3 regions of the Nocardia sp. FBN12 genome follow, and region 3 is predicted to be linked to each of the others. Evidence: riboswitches for the same ligand, from Rfam matches in the RefSeq annotation. Region 3 holds a riboswitch; each other region holds the start of a gene.
What was found. A riboswitch is a leader RNA that binds a small molecule or an ion and turns the genes downstream of it on or off. The one in region 3 is predicted to bind cobalamin.
Positions count from the first base shown of each region.

Region 1: another riboswitch for cobalamin. It lies ahead of ACWZHB_RS33180 (ABC transporter substrate-binding protein); the one in region 3 lies ahead of metE (5-methyltetrahydropteroyltriglutamate--homocysteine S-methyltransferase).
Region 2: another riboswitch for cobalamin. It lies ahead of ACWZHB_RS05035 (FecCD family ABC transporter permease); the one in region 3 lies ahead of metE (5-methyltetrahydropteroyltriglutamate--homocysteine S-methyltransferase).

Region 1 is NZ_CM132926.1:7,063,518-7,070,376, reverse strand. It holds gene ACWZHB_RS33200 ((2Fe-2S) ferredoxin domain-containing protein) at 4-642, opposite strand; gene ACWZHB_RS33195 (ABC transporter ATP-binding protein) at 639-1,427, opposite strand; gene ACWZHB_RS33190 (FecCD family ABC transporter permease) at 1,424-2,491, opposite strand; gene ACWZHB_RS33185 (FecCD family ABC transporter permease) at 2,488-3,486, opposite strand; gene ACWZHB_RS33180 (ABC transporter substrate-binding protein) at 3,483-4,520, opposite strand; cobalamin riboswitch at 4,550-4,739, opposite strand; gene tsaD (tRNA (adenosine(37)-N6)-threonylcarbamoyltransferase complex transferase subunit TsaD) at 4,881-5,927, opposite strand; gene rimI (ribosomal protein S18-alanine N-acetyltransferase) at 5,924-6,418, opposite strand; gene tsaB (tRNA (adenosine(37)-N6)-threonylcarbamoyltransferase complex dimerization subunit type 1 TsaB) at 6,448-6,859, opposite strand, start outside.
Region 2 is NZ_CM132926.1:1,009,203-1,016,061, forward strand. It holds gene ACWZHB_RS05035 (FecCD family ABC transporter permease) at 1-843, opposite strand, end outside; cobalamin riboswitch at 861-1,007, opposite strand; gene ACWZHB_RS05040 (ABC transporter substrate-binding protein) at 1,106-2,197, shown strand; gene ACWZHB_RS05045 (ABC transporter permease) at 2,197-3,057, shown strand; gene ACWZHB_RS05050 (ABC transporter ATP-binding protein) at 3,033-3,797, shown strand; gene ACWZHB_RS05055 (LLM class flavin-dependent oxidoreductase) at 3,794-5,143, shown strand; gene ACWZHB_RS05060 (MFS transporter) at 5,199-6,398, shown strand; gene ACWZHB_RS05065 (DinB family protein) at 6,454-6,711, opposite strand; gene ACWZHB_RS05070 (helix-turn-helix domain-containing protein) at 6,753-6,859, shown strand, end outside.
Region 3 is NZ_CM132926.1:4,173,084-4,179,942, forward strand. It holds gene rsmD (16S rRNA (guanine(966)-N(2))-methyltransferase RsmD) at 1-133, opposite strand, end outside; gene ACWZHB_RS19895 (pyruvate carboxylase) at 130-3,528, opposite strand; cobalamin riboswitch at 3,822-4,014, shown strand; gene metE (5-methyltetrahydropteroyltriglutamate--homocysteine S-methyltransferase) at 4,151-6,421, shown strand; gene ACWZHB_RS19905 (short-chain fatty acyl-CoA regulator family protein) at 6,763-6,859, shown strand, end outside.

The DNA of each region.
Region 1 (6,859 bases), 2.9 Mb from region 3:
CGGTCAGGGCCGAGTCCGCGATGCCGCCTCAGGTGGCGGGAGATCACCGTCGACCGGCGGCGCCAGGGCGTGTGTGTGCCATCGGCCGTCGGGATAGGTGATGTAGAGCGGCCCCAGATTGCACGGCGTGAGGCACCCGGTCGGGGTCACCAAGGCGTCGGGGTGATCACGCCGCAGGGTGCGGTGCAGTTCGCCCGCGCCGTACACGGTGCACCGGGGGCCGCGGCAGACCAGGATGTGCTCGGTGTGTTCGGGAATCACCGACCAGGCCGGGCTGCGGAACGCACGAGGGCTCGCGGTGACCGCGGTGCCGCTGTCGCGCATTCTGGATCGCACCACGTCGACGAACCCGGTTGCGGTGTCGATGCTTTCGGTGATGCGCACGTCGAGGTCGCGCGCGCGGATCTCTTTCCAGTTCGCCACCGCTCTGGCGATCCAGGTCTCCAGGTAGCGGTCGCGCGGCACGGCAAGGGGAATCAGGACGACCGGCGAGTCGGCGGCATCGAGGGCGGCGTGAATCGTCGGCTCCCCCTGGTCGAGCAGCGCGTAGCCGATCCCGCAGGCCTGTGCCAGCGCTTCGACGGCGGCGAGGTCCACCCCCGACGGGGTGGGCCGGGCGACCAGCACGTAGCGGGGCGTCATGCGGTACGCACCGCTCGCCCGGCCGGTACCACCAGTGGGGTGCCCGTCATCGGATCGTCGATCACCGTGCAGTCCAGACCGAACACCTCGGAAACCAGCTCTGGACGCACGATCTGGGCAGGTGGACCCTGGGCGATGACCCGCCCGTCCTTCATGGTGACGATGTGATCGGCATAGCGAGCGGCCAGGTTCAGGTCGTGCAGCACCGCGATGATGGTGCGCGGCAACAGGTTCCGCAGCACGTCGAGGATGTCGAGCTGATGGGCGAGGTCGAGGAAGGTGGTCGGTTCGTCGAGCAACATCACCTCCGGGTCCTGCGCGATCGCCAGCGCGATCCACACCCGCTGCTTCTGCCCGCCGGACAGCTGATCCATGGTCCGATCGATGAGGTCGGCGGTATCGGTGGCCACCAATGCCTTTCGGACCGCGGCCGCATCGTCGGCGGACCACTGACGGAACCAGCGTTGATGCGGATGCCGACCGCGTCCGATGAGTTCGCCTACCGTGATACCGTCCGGCGCCACGGGTTGCTGGGGCAACATGCCGAGTCGACGCGCCACCGTGCGGGCCGGTTGAGGCGCGATATCGGCACCGTCGAGCAGCACCGCGCCCGCGGTCGGTGCGATCAGCCTGGCCAGGCCGCGCAGCAGAGTCGATTTCCCGCAGCCGTTGCGACCGACGACGACAGTGATCTGGCCGACGGGAAAATCGATGGTGGCCTCGGAAACGATCACGGTGTCGCCGTAGGCGAGTGTGAGTCCGTCGGTGGTGAGATGTGCGGTCATCCAGCGTGTCCGATTCGGGTTGAGCGGGCAAGGAGATAGATCAGTACGGGTGCGCCGAGGACCGCGGTCACAACCCCGACGGGCAGTTCCGCTGGAAACAGTCGCCTGGCAGCGAGGTCGGCGGCCACAACCAGCAGGGCACCCGTGGCGGCTGCGGGTGCGAGTCCGGCACCACGTTCGGCCAGCAGGCGTCGCACGATCTGCGGCGCCACCAGCGCGACGAAAGCGATGGGCCCGGCCGCGGCCGTCGCCGCGGCGGCCGCCGCGGAGGCGAGGACGATCAGCGTGGTGCGGTGCGGCCCACGTCGTCCGGCCAGCGAATTCGCGAGTTCGTCGCCCAGTTCGAGCAGTGGCAGCGAACGCGCGACAACGACCAGCGGCGGGAAGACAACGCCCAGTGCCGCGGCGGCGAACCAGACGTGCAGCCAGTCGCGGTTGGCCAAGCTGCCGGTGAGCCACATGGCCGCCGTATGCGCCTGGTAGATGTTTGCCCTGGTCAGGATGAACGCGATCGCCGACGACAACATGGCCGTCACCCCGATCCCGACGAGCACGAGGCGGTAACCGTCGAGCCCGTCCTTGGTCGCCACCAGCACGATCAACGCCATCGCCACGAACGCACCGGCCAGCGCGCCGCCGACCAGCGCGAGACCGGAGCCGCCGAGCAGCACGCTCACCGTCAGCGCCCCCAGCGAGGCACCGGTATTGATGCCGATGATCTCGGGGCTCACCAGCGGATTCGTCGCGATCCGCTGGAGGATGGCACCGGACACGGCGAAGGCCGCCCCGGCACCCAGTCCGGTGAGCACGCGCGGCAGCCGATCGGCTACGACCACGTCGTATTCGATGAGCGTGCCGCCACCACCCAGTACTCGCGCCACATCGCCGAGGGTGAGCGAATAGTGGCCGATGGTGAGCGACCAAGCCGCCACTGCCACCGCGGCCGTCGCGATCAGCACGGTCAGCAACGCCGAGCGGCGTTGCACCCGGACGACAACGCGCCGACCGGGTGTGCGCAGCAGCACAGTGCCGCTTGGCAGCACTCCGCGTTCGGTGAGCGTCATAGGGTCGCCACCTTCCGATTGCGTACGAGGTAGAGGAAGAACGGCGCGCCGGCGAACGCGGTGACGATGCCGACCTGAATCTCCTGCGGCCGCGCGAGAACACGCCCCCCGATATCGGCGAGCAGCAGCAACGTGGGGCCGAGTACGGCGCACCAGAGCAGAATCCACCGGTAGTCGGATCCGCAGAAGGCGCGGGCGATGTGCGGGATCACCAGGCCGATGAAGGCGATCGGCCCGGCGATCGCGACGGCCGACCCCGCGAGCAGCACCACGCTCGACGCACCGATGGCACGCACCGCGACCATGCGCGTGCCGAGGGTGCGCGCCAGGTCGTCGCCGATGGCGATGGCGTTCAGCGGTCGTGCCACCACGAATGTCAGCATCGCCCCGACTGCGATGAACGGCACTATCGCCCAGACGGATTCGAGATCGGCGCGCGTCAGCGACCCCACTACCCAGAATCGGAAGTTGTCGAACGTGGTCCGGTCGAGCAAAGTGATCGCGGTGGTGATCGACCCGCACAGCGCGGTGAACGCCGCACCGGCCAGCGCCAGCTTCACCGGAGTCGCGCCACCGAATCCCATCGACCCGAGCACGTAGACGAAGGCCGCCGCGACAGCCGCGCCGAGAAAAGCGAACCAGACGAACCCCGACTGCGCGGTCACGCCAAGTGTGCCCATACCGACCACGATCGCCAGCGAAGCACCCGCGTTGATGCCGAGCAGTCCCGGTCCGGCGAGCGGGTTGCGGGTCAGCCCCTGCATCACGGCTCCGGCCAGGGCGAGCGCGATCCCCGCGAGCAGACCGGCGACAGTTCTCGGCAGCCGGATGTAGCGCACGACCCGGTCGGTATCGGTGCCGCGGAAGTCGGTGAACGCCGCGACCGCCTGGTCGAGGGTGAGCGGATGCGAACCGATCAGGATGGATGCGACACAGACAGCGGCCAGCCCGGCACCGGCCAGGATCAGGCCGGTGCCGCGCGTGGTGCGGGTCATCGCCGGAACAGATCGGGGTGGATCAGTTCGGCGACCAGTTCGGTCGCATGCGCGATTCGTACGCCCGCGGCCCGATCCGCGAACAGGAACGGGTGCACCGCGCCTGCGCGGACGGCGGTCAGGTTCGCGAAGGCCGGGTTGCCCACGATTCTGTCGACTTGCGGCTGACCGTCGGCCCTGGTGTAGGTCGACTTGCAGCACTGACTGGTCAGGATGATGTCGGGGTCGCGGGCGATGAGCTCTTCAGCGCCGATCTGCACGTTGCGACGCTCGGTGAGGTCGGCGAAAGCGTTGACGCCGCCTGCTGCCTCGATGATCTGGGTGACGAAGTCGATCCCGCCCGCCGCGGTGTAGGACCCGTCGTCCTTGGGCGTGACGACCGCGACCCGCGGCCGCGCGGAGTTCTCCACCTTCGAGCGAACCACCGCGATCCGTGAACTCAGTTGGGTCACTACGTCTTCGGCGCGATCGGAGACGCCCCAGAGCGCGCCGAGATCGCGCAGGTCCGCGTATACGTTGTCGAACCGCACGGTCTTGGGATCTATCGCTTCGTCGGCGAGTCCGTCCGAGCTCGGGCACAGCGGGCTCAGCACCCAGGTCCGAACACCCAGTTCCTGCAGGCTGGCGCGGGTGCCCACACTGTTCTGCGCGGACTTCGCGAACACGCCGTTGAACCCGGACAGCACGAAATCAGGGTTCTGGGTGAGCAGTTCGTCGCGACTCGGCAGTTTCTCGACGTAGGCCGACTTCGCCTGCGCGTCTTGGTACTCGGGTAGCACCGTGGCATCCAGGAATGCCGTGCCCACCAGCCGATCGGTGACGCCGAGCGCGTGCGCGATCTCGATGGAAGGCTGATACGCCGCGTAGATCCGTTGTGGTGGGCGGTCGACAGTGATGTCGATGCCGCAGTTCGCGCGGGTAACGGCGTTCGCACCGCCGACTTCCTGGCTGGGTTGCGCGACACAACCGGTGACAACGATCGCGCACGCGATCAGCGCGCCCGTACGCAGGCGTGCGAAAACAGAGGGGGTCAAGATAACGGCCTTCCAGGTCCTCGTGGAATCGGTAGTGCGTAGCCGTGGCCGGTCTCCTGGCTGACGGGATAGTGCGCGGCGGATCTACCTTCCCAGGGCACAGGTGCCCCAGTGGTCCCGGATATGTTCATCCGGATCGATCCGCTACTCCCGATCACAGTGGCGAGGGCCGCACCGGTTTCTAACCGGTTTCCCGAACACCACGGCACGCCGACCCTACCAAGCCCAGGTCGCCGGTATGGTCGGCGCCCGCCCACCACTGAGACCGAGGTTTCTCGATGGCATGACGGCCCACTGGTCGTCACGGCGCCTCATCACGCAGTGCTCTCTGCGCGTCCCGACGAGTCTTGACGTCGGCGACTAGCCCCGCAGCGCGCTCACTGAGACCGGCAGCCCCGGATCGGTCGCGACGGTCAGTGCGGCGGGTTGCGCGCCCGCCCCGATCACGTGGGCGCCGAGTGCCGCGATCATGACGCCATTGTCGGTACACAGCCGCGGCTTCGGCACACGAAGCGTTAAACCCGCTGCGGCACAGCGCTCTTCGGCGAGCGATCGGATCCGCGTGTTGGCGGTGGCGCCACCGCCGAGGACGATTGTGTCTACGCCGACATCGGCGGCCGCACGCACGGCCTTCATCGTCAGCACATCGGCAACCGCCTCCTGGAAGGACGCGGCGATATCGGGAATGGGCAGCTGGTCGGGGGTGATGCCCTGGCGCTGGGCGGCCTCGACGTAGCGGGCGACCGCGGTCTTGAGGCCGGAGAAGGAGAAGTCGTAGCGCGCGTCACGGGGCCCGGTCATGCCGCGCGGGAACGCGATCGCGCGGGCGTCGCCGTCGGCGGCTGCCGCGTCGAGGGCGGGCCCGCCGGGGTAGCCGAGGCCGAGCAGTCGGGCGACCTTGTCGAAAGCTTCGCCGGCGGCATCGTCGACAGTGCTGCCGAGTTCGGTGATCGGCTCACCCAGGTCGGTGACCTGCAGCAGATGTGTATGCCCACCGGAGACCAGCAGCGCCACCGCGGGCGGCATCGGGCCGTGCTCGAGCGTGTCGACCGCGACGTGCCCGCCGAGGTGGTTGAGCGCGTAGAACGGCACATCCCACGCCGCCGCGTACGCCTTTGCCGCAGCGACGCCCACCAGCAGCGCACCGGCCAACCCCGGCCCGATGGTCACGGCGAGCGCGTCGGGCTTGCTGATCCCCGCCGTCGCCAGCGCCCTTCGCATCGCGGGCACGATCGCCTCGAGATGCGCACGCGAGGCGATCTCGGGAACCACCCCACCGAACCGCGCGTGCTGATCGACGCTCGAGGCCACCTCATCGGCCAGCAACTCGACCGAACCGTCGGCATGCCTGCGCACGATGCCGACTCCCGTTTCGTCGCACGAGCTCTCGATCCCCATGACGATCACGACAGCACCTCGTCCTGCCGCCCACGCGCGGCCCATTCATCGGCCGCGGCGGTCAGTTCCGGGCGCCGCATCGTGTACGCGTCCGCCCCGCTGGGGTGGTAATAGTTCTTGCGCAGCCCGATGATGTGAAATCCGTGCTTGGCATACATCGCGATGGCGGGCGCGTTGTCGGTACGCACCTCGAGGAACACCGGCCCCCCGCGTTCGGCCGCCGTGGCCAGCAGCGCTTCGAGCAGCAACGTCCCGATGCCGCCCCGGTGGCATTCCGGGTCGACGCCGATGGTGTGCACCTCGGCCTCGGGATGGGCGTCGTCACCGAGCAGCGCGATGCCCGCGTAGCCGACCATCGTCCCGTCGGCGGTGCGCGCGGTGATGTAGCGGTTGTGCCCACCGGCCAATTCGGACCGGAACGACACCGCCTGCCACGGGTCGTCCTCGGGAAACAGCAGGTGCTCTAGTTCGACGCAGCGGTCGATATCGGGCAGCGCCATGGGAGCGATCTGGTACTCGGTCACGGCACTCACGCCCCGGTCCGGTCGAGGGTGCGGAAGCTCTTCTCCACCGCATCGGGCCTACGCAGATACAACGGCACCAGCGCCTCCGGCACGTCCCCGGCCAGCAGCGCGGGCGCGGCGACGGTGACCAGCCCGGCAGGCGAGGGCGTCTCACTCGGCAGCACCGGCAGATCGAAGTAATCCACGTGCGCGGCCGACCCGGCGACCGCCGCGGCCTCACCGACCGGCACGTCGACAGCCTTGTTCACCTCGGGACCGGCGACCCGCGCCCCGTTCAGATACTTGGCCCAGTACACCTCGCGCCTGCGCGCATCGGTGACCACCAGCAGTTCGCCGGGGTCGCGCTGCTCACCGACGGTGTCGGCGGCGATCGCGTCCAGGCTGCACACCCCGTACACGGGTAACCCGAGGGCGTCG
Region 2 (6,859 bases), 3.2 Mb from region 3:
GCCGACGATCATCCGCGCGGCGTGCGGGACGACCAGCCCGACGAAACCGATGCCGCCCGACACCGCGACGAGCACCCCGACGAGCACCGCGAGCAGCACGAACAGGCCGATGCGTAGGTGCCGCACCGGAACTCCGACCGACGACGCGGTATCCGCGCCGAGGGTGAGCGCGTCCAGCCAGCCCGCCATCGCCATCAGGATCGCGCCGCACGCCACCACGACCGTGAACGGCAGGGCCAGAGTCGTCCAATCAGCACCGGCGAGACTGCCGAGCAGCCAGAACAGCACCGACTCGGCCGCCGCGGGATCGGTGCTGCGAAACACCAGGAAGCTGCTGAACCCGGCGAACGCCGAACCGAGCACAGTGCCGGTGAGAATTAGCCGCAACGGTGTGAGACCGCCCTGGGCGAACGCGATCAGGAATACCAGGGTCGCGGCGCCGAGCGCGCCGAGCAGCGCACCGCCCGACAGTGCCCAGATGCCCGCACCGGCGAACAGGCCGGAGGTGATGACGGCGGCCGCGCCGACTCCCGCACCGGAGGAGACACCGAGCAGGAACGGATCCGCCAGCGGGTTGCGCACCAATGTCTGCATCGCCGCGCCGGCCAGCGCCAGCCCGGCACCGACGACCGCTGCCAGCAGGGTGCGTGGCACTCGGAGCTGCCAGACGATGGTGTCGATGCCGAGGTCGGTGGGTGTCGTGCCGCTGAGCCGGGCGGTGAGGGTGTCGAGGACCGCGGCGACGGGCACGATCTCCGCACCGAAGCCGGTCGCGCCGATCATGGCCACCAGTAACAGGGCCCCGAGCAGGGGTAACGCGAGCGAGATCCGAGCACGGATCATCGCGAATTCTCCACAGGCAAGGCGCGGCCCTTTCAGAGGGTGTCCCGGCGAGGGAGGTCTGACTTTCGCCGTGAGGCGATCACAGTGGCGCGACCGTCCCGGAATTACACCGGATTCCCGCACCCGCCGGGGAGGACAACGCGACTGTACGCGGCACGCGGTGCCACGTGGCTGGGTGGGTACGGGTGAACGAATCCGGCCCTTCGAATCACCGGAAAGCTAAAGGTGTTCGGCGGCGGGCGCGGTTGCTTGAATTCGGTGTATGTACCGACCGAATACCTCTCGAACCGGCCTGCGTGGCCGCGCCACCGCCGCACTCCTCGCGGTGGCAACCGTTGCGACGCTCGGCCTCACCGGCTGCGCGCAGGGCAATGACGCGCCGGTCGGTACCCCCGACGAACCGCTACCGACCGAGGTGCCGCCGGGGACCACGCTCGTCGTCGCCGATCAGCAGGAACGCCTGCAATCGGCGCTGCGGCTGTCCGGTGAGCTGGACAAGCTGCCGTTCAAGATCGAGTTCGCGAACTTCGTCGGTGGCCCGGCCATCCTCGAGGCGTTCCGGGCGGGCGCGGCCGATGTGGGTCAGGTGGGTGATGTTCCGCCGATCCACGCGCTGGCCGCGGGCCAGGACGTACCGATCATCGGCTCCTATCAAACCAACCCGCAGGCGATGAAACTCGCTGTCGCACCCGGACGTTCGATCGCGAAGCTCGCGGATCTGAAGGGCAGGAAGATCGCGTACGCCGAGGGCACCGCCCAGCAGGCGTCGGTGCTGAAGGCGCTCACCAAGGCGGGTCTGAAGCCCACCGAGGTGGAACTGGTCCGGCTGCAGCTGGCCGAGTTCCCCGACGCGGTGCGCACCGGTCAGGTCGATGTGGCGCCGCTGATCGAACCCAACGTGACCCGGTTCCTGCGCACCCAGGGCGCCTCGCTGATCCCGGATTCGGAGACCACGGGCATCTACAGCGGCCTCGCGTACGTGTACGCGCGCCGGGCGGTGGTCCAGGATCCGGCGAAGGCCGCCGCGACTCGCGCCCTGGTCGGTGCGTTCGTGCGGGCCTGGCAGTGGACCAACACTCATCGCGAGGAATGGGCGAGCCGGTACTACATCGAGAGCCAGAAGGTCAGTGCCGACGACGCCGAGCGGATCGTCGAATCGCTGGGCACCTACACCTTCCCGCACCTGGACCAGCAGCTGATCGCCCGGCAGCAGGCCACCATCGACGCGATCGACGCCGTGGGTGAGCTGCCGAAGAAGATCAAGGCCGCCGACGGGTTCGACCTGCGCTTCGACGCCGCGGTCACCGAGGCCGTCACGGCCAGCGGGGCGGCGTTCGCGCCGGCGGCGAGCTGATGGCCACCCTCGACGTCGGCGTCCTGCGCCGGATCAGGACGAGCGCCGTGCCGGTCGAGGCGCTCGCGCCGCGTGGGCGGGGCAGACGCAGGCTGGGACCAGGCAAACCGATCCCGTTCGGTTTCGCCCTCGGTCCGGCGCTGCTCATCGGCACCTGGGTGATCGGCTCCGCGATCGGCGCCATCGACCCGGAGACGCTGCCCGCACCGTGGACGGTCGCGCAGACCGCCGCAGACCTGATCGCCGACGGCCGGTTGCAGTCCAACCTGCTGACCTCGTTGCAGCGAGCCGTGATCGGCCTGGTCCTCGGTGTGGCGATCGGCGTGGTGCTCGCGCTGATCGCTGGGCTGAGCCGGATCGGCGAAGCGGTAGTCGACGGTCCGGTGCAGATCAAGCGGGCGATCCCGACGCTGGCGCTGATCCCGCTGTTCATCGTCTGGTTCGGGATCGGCGAGCAGATGAAGCTGATCGTGATCACCACCAGCGTGCTCATCCCGATCTACATCAACACCCACGCCTACCTGCGCAGCGTGGACGCGCGCTATGTGGAACTCGCTGAGACGGTGGGCCTTTCGCGGTGGGGGTTTCTGCGGCGGATCGCGCTGCCGGGGTCGCTGCCCGGCTTCTTCCTGGGGTTACGGCTGGCGGTGACCATCTCCTGGTTGGCGCTGGTGGTGGTCGAACAGGTCAACGCGACCAGCGGCATCGGCTACCTGATGACGCAGGCGCGCACCTACGGGCAGATCGATGTGATCGTCGTCGGCCTGGTGATCTACGGGCTACTCGGACTGTTCGGCGACCTCGCCGTGCGGGCAACGGAACGAAAGGTGCTGGCATGGCGACAGACACTGGGCGACTGAGCTCCGACGAGCGGGTCGTCGTAGGTACCCGCGCGCTGACGCGCGGCTTCGGCAGGCGAATCGTGTTGAACGGCATCGATATCGAGATCCGGCGCGGTGAGTTCGTAGCGTTGCTCGGGCGCAGCGGCTCCGGGAAGAGCACGCTGCTGCGAGCGCTCGCCGAACTCGATTCCGAGGTACCCGGTTCGGGCGAGCTGACGGTGCCTGCGCAGCGCGCGGTGGTGTTCCAGGACTCGCGGCTGCTGCCGTGGGCGCGGGTGCTCGACAATGTGGTGCTCGGGTTGACCGGGCGTGATGCCGGGCAACGGGGGCGGTCGGCGCTGGCCGAAGTGGGACTGGCGGGGCGCGAGAAGGCTTGGCCGCGTGAGCTTTCCGGAGGTGAACAGCAGCGGGTGGCGTTGGCCAGGTCGCTGGTGCGCGCACCGGAACTACTGCTGGCCGACGAGCCGTTCGGCGCGCTCGACGCGCTGACCAGGATCCGGATGCATGCCCTGTTGCAGGCGCTGTGCGAGCGGTATCGACCCGCCGTGCTGCTGGTGACCCACGATGTGGACGAGGCTGTGTTGCTTGCCGATCGGGTGCTGGTTCTCGACGAGGGCCGGATCACGATCGATCAGCGGATCGAAACCCCACGCCCGCGCAGGCACGCGCACCCGGAGTTCGTGCGGTTGCGCGAGACGCTGCTGGCCGGACTCGGTGTCGACACCACAGAATTCGAGAAGGTGAAGCAGGCGTCATGAGTGCACCGCGTCAACTGAGTCTCAACGCGTTCATCTACCCGTCCGGGCACCACGAGGCCGCCTGGCGGCATCCCGACAGCAGGCCCGACCGCATCTACGACGTCGCCTACTACCAGGAGATCGGGCGGACCGCGGAGGCGGCGAAGCTCGACGCGGTGTTCTTCGCCGACGGACCCGCCCTGCGCACCGACGTGCGGCACAATGCCGCGCCCGGCCTCGAGCCGATCACTCTGCTCACCGCGATCGCCGCGGCGACAACACATCTGGGCCTGATCGCGACCGCCTCGACCACCTATTACGAGCCTTACAATCTGGCGCGGCTGTTCTCCTCGCTCGACCACATCTCCGGTGGACGTGCGGGCTGGAACATCGTCACCACCGGAACCGATCTGGCCGCGGCGAATTTCGGACTCGAACGCCACCCTGATCACGCCGAACGCTATGCCCGCGCACGGGAATTCGTCGACGCTGTGGTCGGGCTGTGGGACAGCTGGGAGGACGACGCGATCGTGCTCGATCGTGCCGCCGGTATCTACGCCGACCCGGACAAGATCCACCCGATCGACTTCGTCGGCGAACATCTCAGTGTGCGTGGACCGTTCAACTCGGCCCGAACACCACAGGGCCGTCCCGTGCTGGTGCAGGCGGGCGCATCGAACGAGGGGCGCGCCTTCGCCGGCAAGTACGCGGAGGCCATATTCACCGCCCACCAACGACTTTCGGACGCGCAGTCGTTCTATGCCGATATCAAGTCCAAGGCAGCCGAGTTCGGACGCAGCGCCGACGAGGTGAAGATCCTGCCGGGGATCAGCCCGTTCATCGCCGGCACCGAGGCCGCCGCACTGCGTCTGGAACGCGAGTTCAACGAACTGACAGTGCCGGCATACGGAATCAAGCAGCTCGAATCGATCACCGGAACCTCGCTGCGTGGTCTCGTGCTCGACGAGCCGGTACCCGTGGAAGTGTTCGCGGGGGCGGGCGATGTCACCGACAACGCGCAGAGCAGATTGCAGGTCGTCGCGGGGATCGTCGAGCGGGAACGGCCAACGCTGCGAGGGCTACTGCACCGGCTGGCGGGTGCGCGCGGGCACCGGGTGTTCGCGGGAACGCCCGAGCAGGTGGCTGACACCATCGAGGAGTGGTTCACACAGGGTGCGGCGGATGGCTTCAACGTGATGCCGCCGTACTACCCCGGTGGACTCGAGGTCTTCGCCGAAACGGTGGTGCCGATCCTGCAGGAGCGCGGGCTGTTCCGCACCGAATACACCGGGACCACGCTGCGCGACCACTTCGGACTCGCTCGACCGCGCAGTCAGTTCGCGCAGACGCCCGCCGCTGTCGGATGAGCCCTGATTCCGACGGAAGTTGTTGCCCTGGTCGAGGTAGCCGCGGCAGGGCGCGATGAGCGCGGCCGCGCTGGACGCCGAGCCGCTGCGCCTGCGTTCGCTCGTCTGGCCGGTGTTCGCGCCGATGGCGTTGTACGGCACCGGAACCGGTGCCGCCGCACCCATGTACGCCTTGCGCGCACTGGATCTCGGGGCGTCGGCGGGCACGGCCGGGCTGATCGTGGCGCTCGGTGGGCTCGGGATGGTGCTCGCCGATCTTCCCGCGGGCCGGATCGTCGCCCGGATCGGCGAGCGGGCGGCGATCGGGGTCGGCAGTGTGCTCGGCACGGTCGGGGTGCTCGCGGCGATCTTCGCGCCGAATCTCGGAGTACTCGCGCTTGGCCTGCTGCTCAACGGGGCGGCGGGCGCGGTGTGGGGGTTGGCACGGCAGACGTATCTGGTGTCGGTGGTGGCGCCGGAACAGCGTGGGCGGGCGATGTCGACGCTGGCCGGTGCGCACCGGCTCGGCTTCTTCTGCGGGCCGTTTTTCGGTGCGGCACTGGTGCACGGGCTCGGGCCGGTCGGTGCGCTGTGGTTGCAGTTGGTCACCACGGTGGCGGCGTCGGCGGCGATGGTGGCGATCCGTTCCGGTGACCTCGACGATCCGTCGACGCTGCGGCCACTGCACACGGTGCTGTCCGAAAACCGCAGGGCGCTGAGCACGCTCGGGCTCGCCGCGGTAGCGGTCGGCGCGGCGCGGGCATCGCGCACGGCACTGTTGCCGCTGTGGGCGGCCCATCTCGGTATCGACGCCGCGACCACCAGTCTGCTGTTCGGCCTGGCCGGCGCGGTCGACGTCCTCATGTCGTACCCGGCCGGGGTGTGGTTGGACCGCGCGGGCAGCCGGGTGACCGGCATCGCCTGCGGCATCTGCTTCGCCGCCGGTTACGCGGCCCTGCCCTTCACCCACTCCGCGCTCACCATGGGCGCGGCGACCATGCTGCTCGGCCTGGCCAACGGGCTGAGCAACGGCCTCATCATGACCGTCGGCGCTTTCGCCGCACCGGAGGACCGCCGCGCGGAATTCCTCGGCGCCTGGCGCCTGACCCACGACGTGGGAATGTTCGCAGGTCCGGTCGCTGTCGGCCTGGTGGGCGCCGTCGCGGGCTTGGCCGCCGCCGGGGCCCTGCTCGCTGTCGGCGTCGGCCTCGGCACCGTCGCGATCTACCGCTGGTTCCCCGGGCGAGTGCAGCCACGAATGGTCAGCGATGAATGAGACTCTGGCCCAGAGCGTTTCGGCGCACGACCTGGGCCTGCGGTGATGTAGTGGCCTATCGCCACGCGGGATCGCGGCCGGTGAGACTCAGGATTCGGTCGAGGAGGGGCGCACCGGGCGCGACCGGGATCTCGGGTCCGTAGATACCCATCGCACGGCCTTGGTCGGCGGTGGCCATCACTTCGTTGTGGACGTAGCGCAGCAGGTCATCGTCCCAGTACAGGGTGGTGTCGAGGGCGCGGGCGAGATCCCAGCCGTGCACGGTCAGCTCTCCGACAACCATGCCGCCGACCAAGGACGCGGGCAGCTCCATCGGGCCGCCCATTCGGGTGACGCCCCGGGCCGAAGTGGGTGGTGCGGCGCTACCGGCTGCACGAGGTCACCGAGCGTCTCGCCGACGGAGTGGAGATCGACTGGGCCGCGCTTGCCGCCGCGTTGGGCTATGCCGACCAGGCCCATCT
Region 3 (6,859 bases):
TCCCGTCCAGATCGAGGCGGGCATCGATCGCGCTGAACAGGGCTTCGCGCACCCGATCGGAGGTGGGCCTGGTGCCTGCGGGCGGCACCTTCAAGCGCCGCCCGCCTGCCACACCCGCGACGATGCGCGTCATTCCGACTCGCGTGCGACCAGTTCCACCAGCAGGTCGCCGCCCTCGACCTGGGCCACCTTGGTGGTCGCGATCCGGCCGACCACGCCACCGCGCGGCGCGGTGATGGCCGCTTCCATCTTCATCGCCTCGATCGTGCCGACAGTGTCACCGGCGTGGATCTCGTCGCCCTCCGACACCGCAAGGGTCACCACACCGGCGAACGGCGCCGCGATATGCCCTGCGTTGTTCTTGTCGGCCTTCTCCGCCGCGGGCACCTCGGAGGCGACGGAGCGGTCACGCACCGCGACCGGGCGCAACTGCCCGTTCATGATGCACATCACCGTGCGCATGCCCTTCTCGTCGGGCTCGGAGATCGCCTCGAGGCCGATGAGCAGCGTGACGCCCTTCTCCAGCTGCACGCGGTGTTCTTCGCCGCGACGCAGGCCGTAGAAGAACTGGTTCTCCGACAGCCCGGTGGTGTCGCCGTACTTCTCGCGGTGGGTGTTGAATTCGGCGGTCGGGCCGGGGAACAGCAGCCGGTTCAGCGTGGCGCGACGCTCGTCGGACGAGCCGTCGAGCAACTTCTGATCCGCCGGGCTCAACGGGGTCTCGGGCTTGGGCTCGTTGCGCCCGGCCAGCGCCTTGCTACGGAACGGCTCGGGCCAGCCGCCCGCAGGGGTGCCGAGTTCACCGCGCAGGAAGCCGATCACCGAATCCGGGATGTCGTAGCGGCCCGGATCGGCGGCGAAGTCCTCGATGTCGACACCGGTGCCGACCAGCGCGAGCGCGAGGTCACCGACGACCTTCGACGACGGAGTCACCTTGATCAGGCGACCGAGCAGCCGGTCGGCGGCCGCGTACTTGGCCTCGACCTCTTCGAACCGGTCGCCCAGGCCGAGCGCGATCGCCTGCTGACGCAGGTTCGACAGCTGACCACCCGGGATCTCGTGGGTGTACACACGACCGGTCGGCGCGGGCAGGCCCGACTCGAACGGCGCGTAGACCTTGCGCAGCGCCTCCCAGTACGGCTCGAGGTCGCACACGTTGCGCAGGTTCAGGCCGGTGTCGTGTTCGGTGTGCGCGGTAGCGGCCACGATCGCCGACAGCGCGGGCTGTGAGGTGGTACCCGCCATGGCCGCGGACGCGCCGTCGACCGCGTCGGCCCCGGCCTGCCAGGCCGCCAGGTAGGTGGCCAGCTGACCACCGGGGGTGTCGTGGGTGTGCACGTGCACCGGCAGATCGAAGTTACTGCGCAGTGCGGTCACGAGTTTCGCGGCCGCGGGGGCGCGCAGCAGGCCGGCCATGTCCTTGATCGCGAGCACGTGCGCGCCCGCGTCGACGATCTGTTCGGCCAGCTTCAGGTAGTAGTCGAGGGTGTAGAGCTGTTCGTTCGGGTCGAGCAGGTCACCGGTGTAGCTGAGCGCGACTTCGGCTACGGCGGTACCGGTTTCGCGGACCGCGTCGATCGCCGGGCGCATCTGGTCGACGTTGTTGAGCGCGTCGAAGATGCGGAAGATATCGATACCGGTGGTGGCGGCCTCGGAAACGAACGCGCGCGTGACCTGTTCGGGGTAGGGCGTGTAGCCGACGGTGTTGCGACCGCGCAGCAGCATCTGCAGGCAGATGTTCGGCACGGCTTCGCGCAAGGCGGCCAAGCGTTCCCACGGGTCCTCGTGCAGGAACCGCAGTGCCACATCGTAAGTCGCGCCGCCCCAAGCTTCGATCGAGAGCAGTTCGGGGGTCAGCCGCGCGACGTGCCCGGCCACACCGAGCAGACCGTTGGTGCGCACACGGGTCGCCAGCAGCGACTGGTGCGCGTCACGGAAGGTGGTGTCGGTGACGCCGAGCGCCTTCTGCTCGCGCAGCGCCTTCGCGAAACCCTCCGGCCCGAGAGCGAGCAGACGCTGACGCGAACCGTCCGGCGGCGGCAGCGTCAGGTCGACGGCGGGCAGCTTGTCGTAGGGGTACACCGTGGTCGGACGGTCACCGTTGGGCTTGTTGACGGTGACGTCGGCCAGATAGGTCAGGATCTTGGTGCCACGGTCGGCCGACCCACGCGAGGTGAGCAACTCGGGACGCTCGTCGATGAACGAGGTGGTCACCCGGCCCGCCTGGAAATCGGGGTCGTCGAGCACCGACAGCAGGAACGGGATGTTCGTCGTCACGCCACGGATCCGGAATTCGGCCAGCGCGCGGCGGGCGCGCGCGGCGGCGGCGGGCAGGTCGCGTCCACGGCAGGTGAGCTTGACCAGCATCGAGTCGAAGTAGGCGCCGATCTCCGCGCCCAGGTTCGCCCCACCGTCGAGACGGATACCCGCGCCGCCCGGGGTGCGGTAGGCGGTGATGCGGCCGGTGTCGGGGCGGAACCCGTTGGCCGGGTCCTCGGTGGTGATGCGGCACTGCAGCGCGGCACCGCGAATCTGCACCGTCTCCTGACTCAGGCCGAGGTCAGCGAGGGATTCACCCGCCGCGATGCGCAGCTGCGACTGCACCAGGTCGACATCGGTGATCTCCTCGGTGACCGTGTGCTCCACCTGGATACGCGGGTTCATCTCGATGAACACGTGGTTGCCGCGCTCGTCGAGCAGGAACTCCACGGTGCCCGCGTTGATGTAGCCGATCTGGCGAGCGAACGCCACCGCGTCGGCGCAGATCCGTTCGCGCAGTTCCGGTGACAGGTTCGGGGCGGGCGCGAGCTCGATCACCTTCTGGTGGCGACGCTGCAGCGAACAGTCCCGCTCGAACAGGTGCATGACATTGCCGTGCTGGTCGGCCAGGATCTGCACCTCGATGTGGCGCGGGTTCACCACCGCCTGCTCGAGGAACACCGTCGGATCACCGAACGCCGACTCCGCTTCGCGCGAGGCCGCTTCGATCGACTCACGCAACTGCTCGGGCGCGGCGACCCGGCGCATGCCACGACCACCACCACCGGCGACGGCCTTGACGAAGATCGGGTATTCGAGTTCGGCCGAGGCGGTGAGCAATTCGTCGATATCGGCCGACGGCTCGCTGGACTTCAGCGTCGGCAGCCCGGCCGCCTTGGCCGCGGCGATGGCCGTGGCCTTGTTGCCGGCCATCTCGAGGATCTGGGCGGTGGGTCCGATGAAGGTGATGCCCGCGGCGGCACAGGCCGCGGCGAGGTCGGGGTTCTCCGACAGGAAACCGTACCCGGGGTAGATCGCGTCCGCGCCCGCGCTCTTGGCGGCCTCGATGATCGCCTCGATCGACAGATACGCGCGAACCGGGTGACCCTCTTCGCCGATCTGATAGGACTCGGCCGCCTTCAGGCGATGCACGGAATTGCGATCCTCGTACGGGAACACCGCGACCGTTCCGATGCCGAGTTCGTAGGCCGCGCGGAAGGCACGGATAGCGATCTCACCACGATTTGCGACCAAGACTTTCGAGAACATTGGCCTACGGTACCCGGACCCGACCGGCGGCCGGACACGCAAGGTGGCTTCGCAGCAATCTTCACACCGCACACCCGCCCACCTGCGAAGTTGCGTTCATCAGGCCGTCACATCTCACCGCGGAAAGCGGCGTGCGGTGCGCCGCGCACGGTCGGTGCGCAACCGCAGGTCACAGCACTGATCGTGGCGCCTCGGCGCACCGCGTGCCCGCCGAGGGCCTATGCTGGGTGACGCAGCTGGTTCGCCTGCGCGGTGGAAGAGTCGGAGCCCCGACCTCCCGCACAGGCGTCGAATCCGAGTGCGATTCAATTCGCGCCGGGTGAGAGGGAACCCGGTGAGAATCCGGGACTGTCCCGCAGCGGTGAGCGGGAACGACCGCCGTCATCAGCACTGGGCCGCACGCCTGGGAAGCGACGGCCAGTAGGTCGGTCGATCACACGACCGGTGCCCGCGAGTCCGAAGACCTGCCGACTGTGCCGGATACGCCGTATCCGGCGGCCACCGCCTCGTGGATCGGGCGCGCGGACCACCGAAATGCCGGCCTGTCGTGTTCACGACCGGTTCCGGCGGTGTGGCGCGTACCCGCGAAAAGGCGACGGCTCCCCCTGCACGACACTGGAGAATCTCCGTGACTGTTACGCACACCCCGTTCACCGCAACGGTTCTCGGCCTACCGCGCGTCGGCCCGAACCGGGAACTCAAGCGCGCCACCGAGTCCTACTGGGCGGGCCGCGCCGACGCCGCGCACCTGCATTCGGTGGGTCGTCGGCTCCGTCGCGACCAACTCACCGAACTAGCTGCGGCCGGACTGGATTCGGTGCCGGTGGGCACCTTCTCCTACTACGACCAGATGCTCGATGCGGCCGAACTGCTCGGTGCCCTGCCTGCGCGCGTCGCCGGGATCGCCGACCCGCTCGACCGGTATTTCGCGGCCGCGCGCGGCACCGGCACGGTCGCTCCGCTGGAGATGACCAAGTGGTTCGACACCAATTACCACTACCTGGTACCCGAAATCGACGCGACGACCACCTTTTCCCTGCACCCGGGCAAGCTGCTGACCGAACTCGACGAGGCGATCGAGCTGGGCCTGCCCGCGCGGCCGGTAGTGATCGGTCCGATCACCTTCCTGAAGCTGGCCAAGGCCGCCGCCGGGACCGCGCTGGAGCGGCTACCCGAACTGCTGCCGCTGTATCTGGACCTGCTGGCCCAGCTGGCGGACGCGGGCGCGCGGTGGGTGCAGCTCGATGAGCCGGTGCTGGTCACCGACCTCAGCGACGCAGAGCTCGCCCTGGTCGGCCAGACCTACAGCGCGCTGTCGGCCGCGCCGCACCGGCCCGCGATCCTGGTCGCCACCTACTTCGGGCACCCCGATGCCGCCCTGGCGGTGCTGGCCGAGACCGAGATCGAAGGTGTCGCTCTCGATTTCACCGCGGGCACCGAGGTCTCGGCGGTCGCCGCGCTGCCCGCCCTGGCTCGCAAACTGGTGGTGGCGGGTGTGGTCGACGGGCGCAACATCTGGCGCGCCGACCCCGACGCGGCCCTGGGCACCCTGGGCACCCTGCTCGGCAGCGCCGGCTCGGTGGCCGTGTCGAGTTCGTGCTCGCTGCTGCATGTGCCGTATTCGCTGGCCTCGGAGACCGGGCTCGACGAGCGGCTGCGCTCGTGGCTGGCCTTCGGCACCGAGAAGGTCGGCGAGGTGCGCGTCCTGGCGACCGCCCTCACCGCGGGCGTCGACGCCGTCGCCGACGAGCTGGCCGCGGCCCGCGCCGCCGCCGACTCACGCCGCACCGACCCGCGCCTGCACAACGCCCAGGTCCGCGACCGATCGGCCGCGCTCGACGAGAACGATCTGGCTCGTTCCCCGGCCGACGAGCGGCGCGCACTGCAGCGCGATCACCTCGACCTGCCGGTGCTGCCGACCACCACCATCGGCTCCTACCCGCAGACCTCGACCATCCGGCTGGCCCGCGCGGCACTGCGCAAGGGCGAGATCGACCAGGCCGAGTACGTGCGGCGGATGCGGGCCGAGATCGCCGACGTGATCGCCCTGCAGGAGACGCTCGGCCTCGACGTGCTGGTGCACGGCGAACCGGAACGCAACGACATGGTGCAGTACTTCGCCGAACTGCTCGACGGTTTCGCCGTCACCGAGGCGGGCTGGGTGCAGTCCTACGGCACCCGCTGCGTGCGCCCGCCGATCCTGTTCGGCGACGTCACCCGGCCCGAACCGATGACGCTGTCGTGGATCGGCTACGCCCAGTCGCTGACCACCAAGCCGGTCAAGGGCATGCTCACCGGCCCCGTGACCATCCTGGCGTGGTCGTTCGTCCGTGACGACCAGCCGCTGGGCGACTCGGCCCGCCAGGTCGCGCTCGCCATCCGGGACGAGACCGTCGACCTGGAAGCCCAGGGCGCGCGGATCATCCAGGTCGACGAGCCCGCCCTGCGCGAGCTGCTGCCGCTGCGGGCGGCCGAACAGCCCGCTTACCTGCGGTGGTCGGTGGACGCGTTCCGCCTCGCCACCGCGGGCGTCGCCGACACCACCCAGGTGCACACGCACCTGTGCTACTCGGAGTTCGGCGAGGTCATCTCGGCGATCGCGGGCCTTGACGCCGATGTCACCTCGATCGAGGCGGCCCGCTCGCACATGGAGGTCCTCGACGATCTGAACGCGGCCGGTTTCGCGCTCGGCGTCGGGCCGGGTGTCTACGACATCCACTCGCCGCGGGTGCCGTCGGTCGAGGAGATCACCCGCTCGCTGTCGGCCGCGTTGAAAGCGGTTCCCGCCGAGCGCCTCTGGGTGAACCCCGACTGCGGCCTCAAAACCCGCGGCCCGGTGGAGGTCGAAGCGGCACTGCGCAACCTGGTGGCAGCCGCGGCGACCCTGCGCTGACCTGACCACTGCCCCGGCGGTCTTCGCGTCCGTTCGGGGCAGTGTGTGCCGGGAGGGGGTCGGGCGAACTCCCGACTGCGATTTGCCCGATAGGAGTTCGCTATCTCTACCGAAACAGCTGGAACAGGCGTATTTTCGGGAGCGGCGTCCAGCGGAAGGTGACGGCAGCGAATTTCCCCGATGTGCCCGGCACACCGGGGAGCCGGTGTGCCCGACCAGCGCACTCTTCGCACGTTACGCACGAGTAGTGTCGCGTAAAATCCCTTGCAGCACTGGACATCTCCGCGAGTATTCACGTCTTTCAGCGAATATTGCGAACAAGTCGCGTTAGGATCTTCGTCGTGCGGAAGATGTACGCGGGGGCCAGGCTACGAAGGCTGCGCGAAGAACGGCGGATGACCCAGGCAGCGCTAGCGAAGTCGCTTGACCTCTCACCCA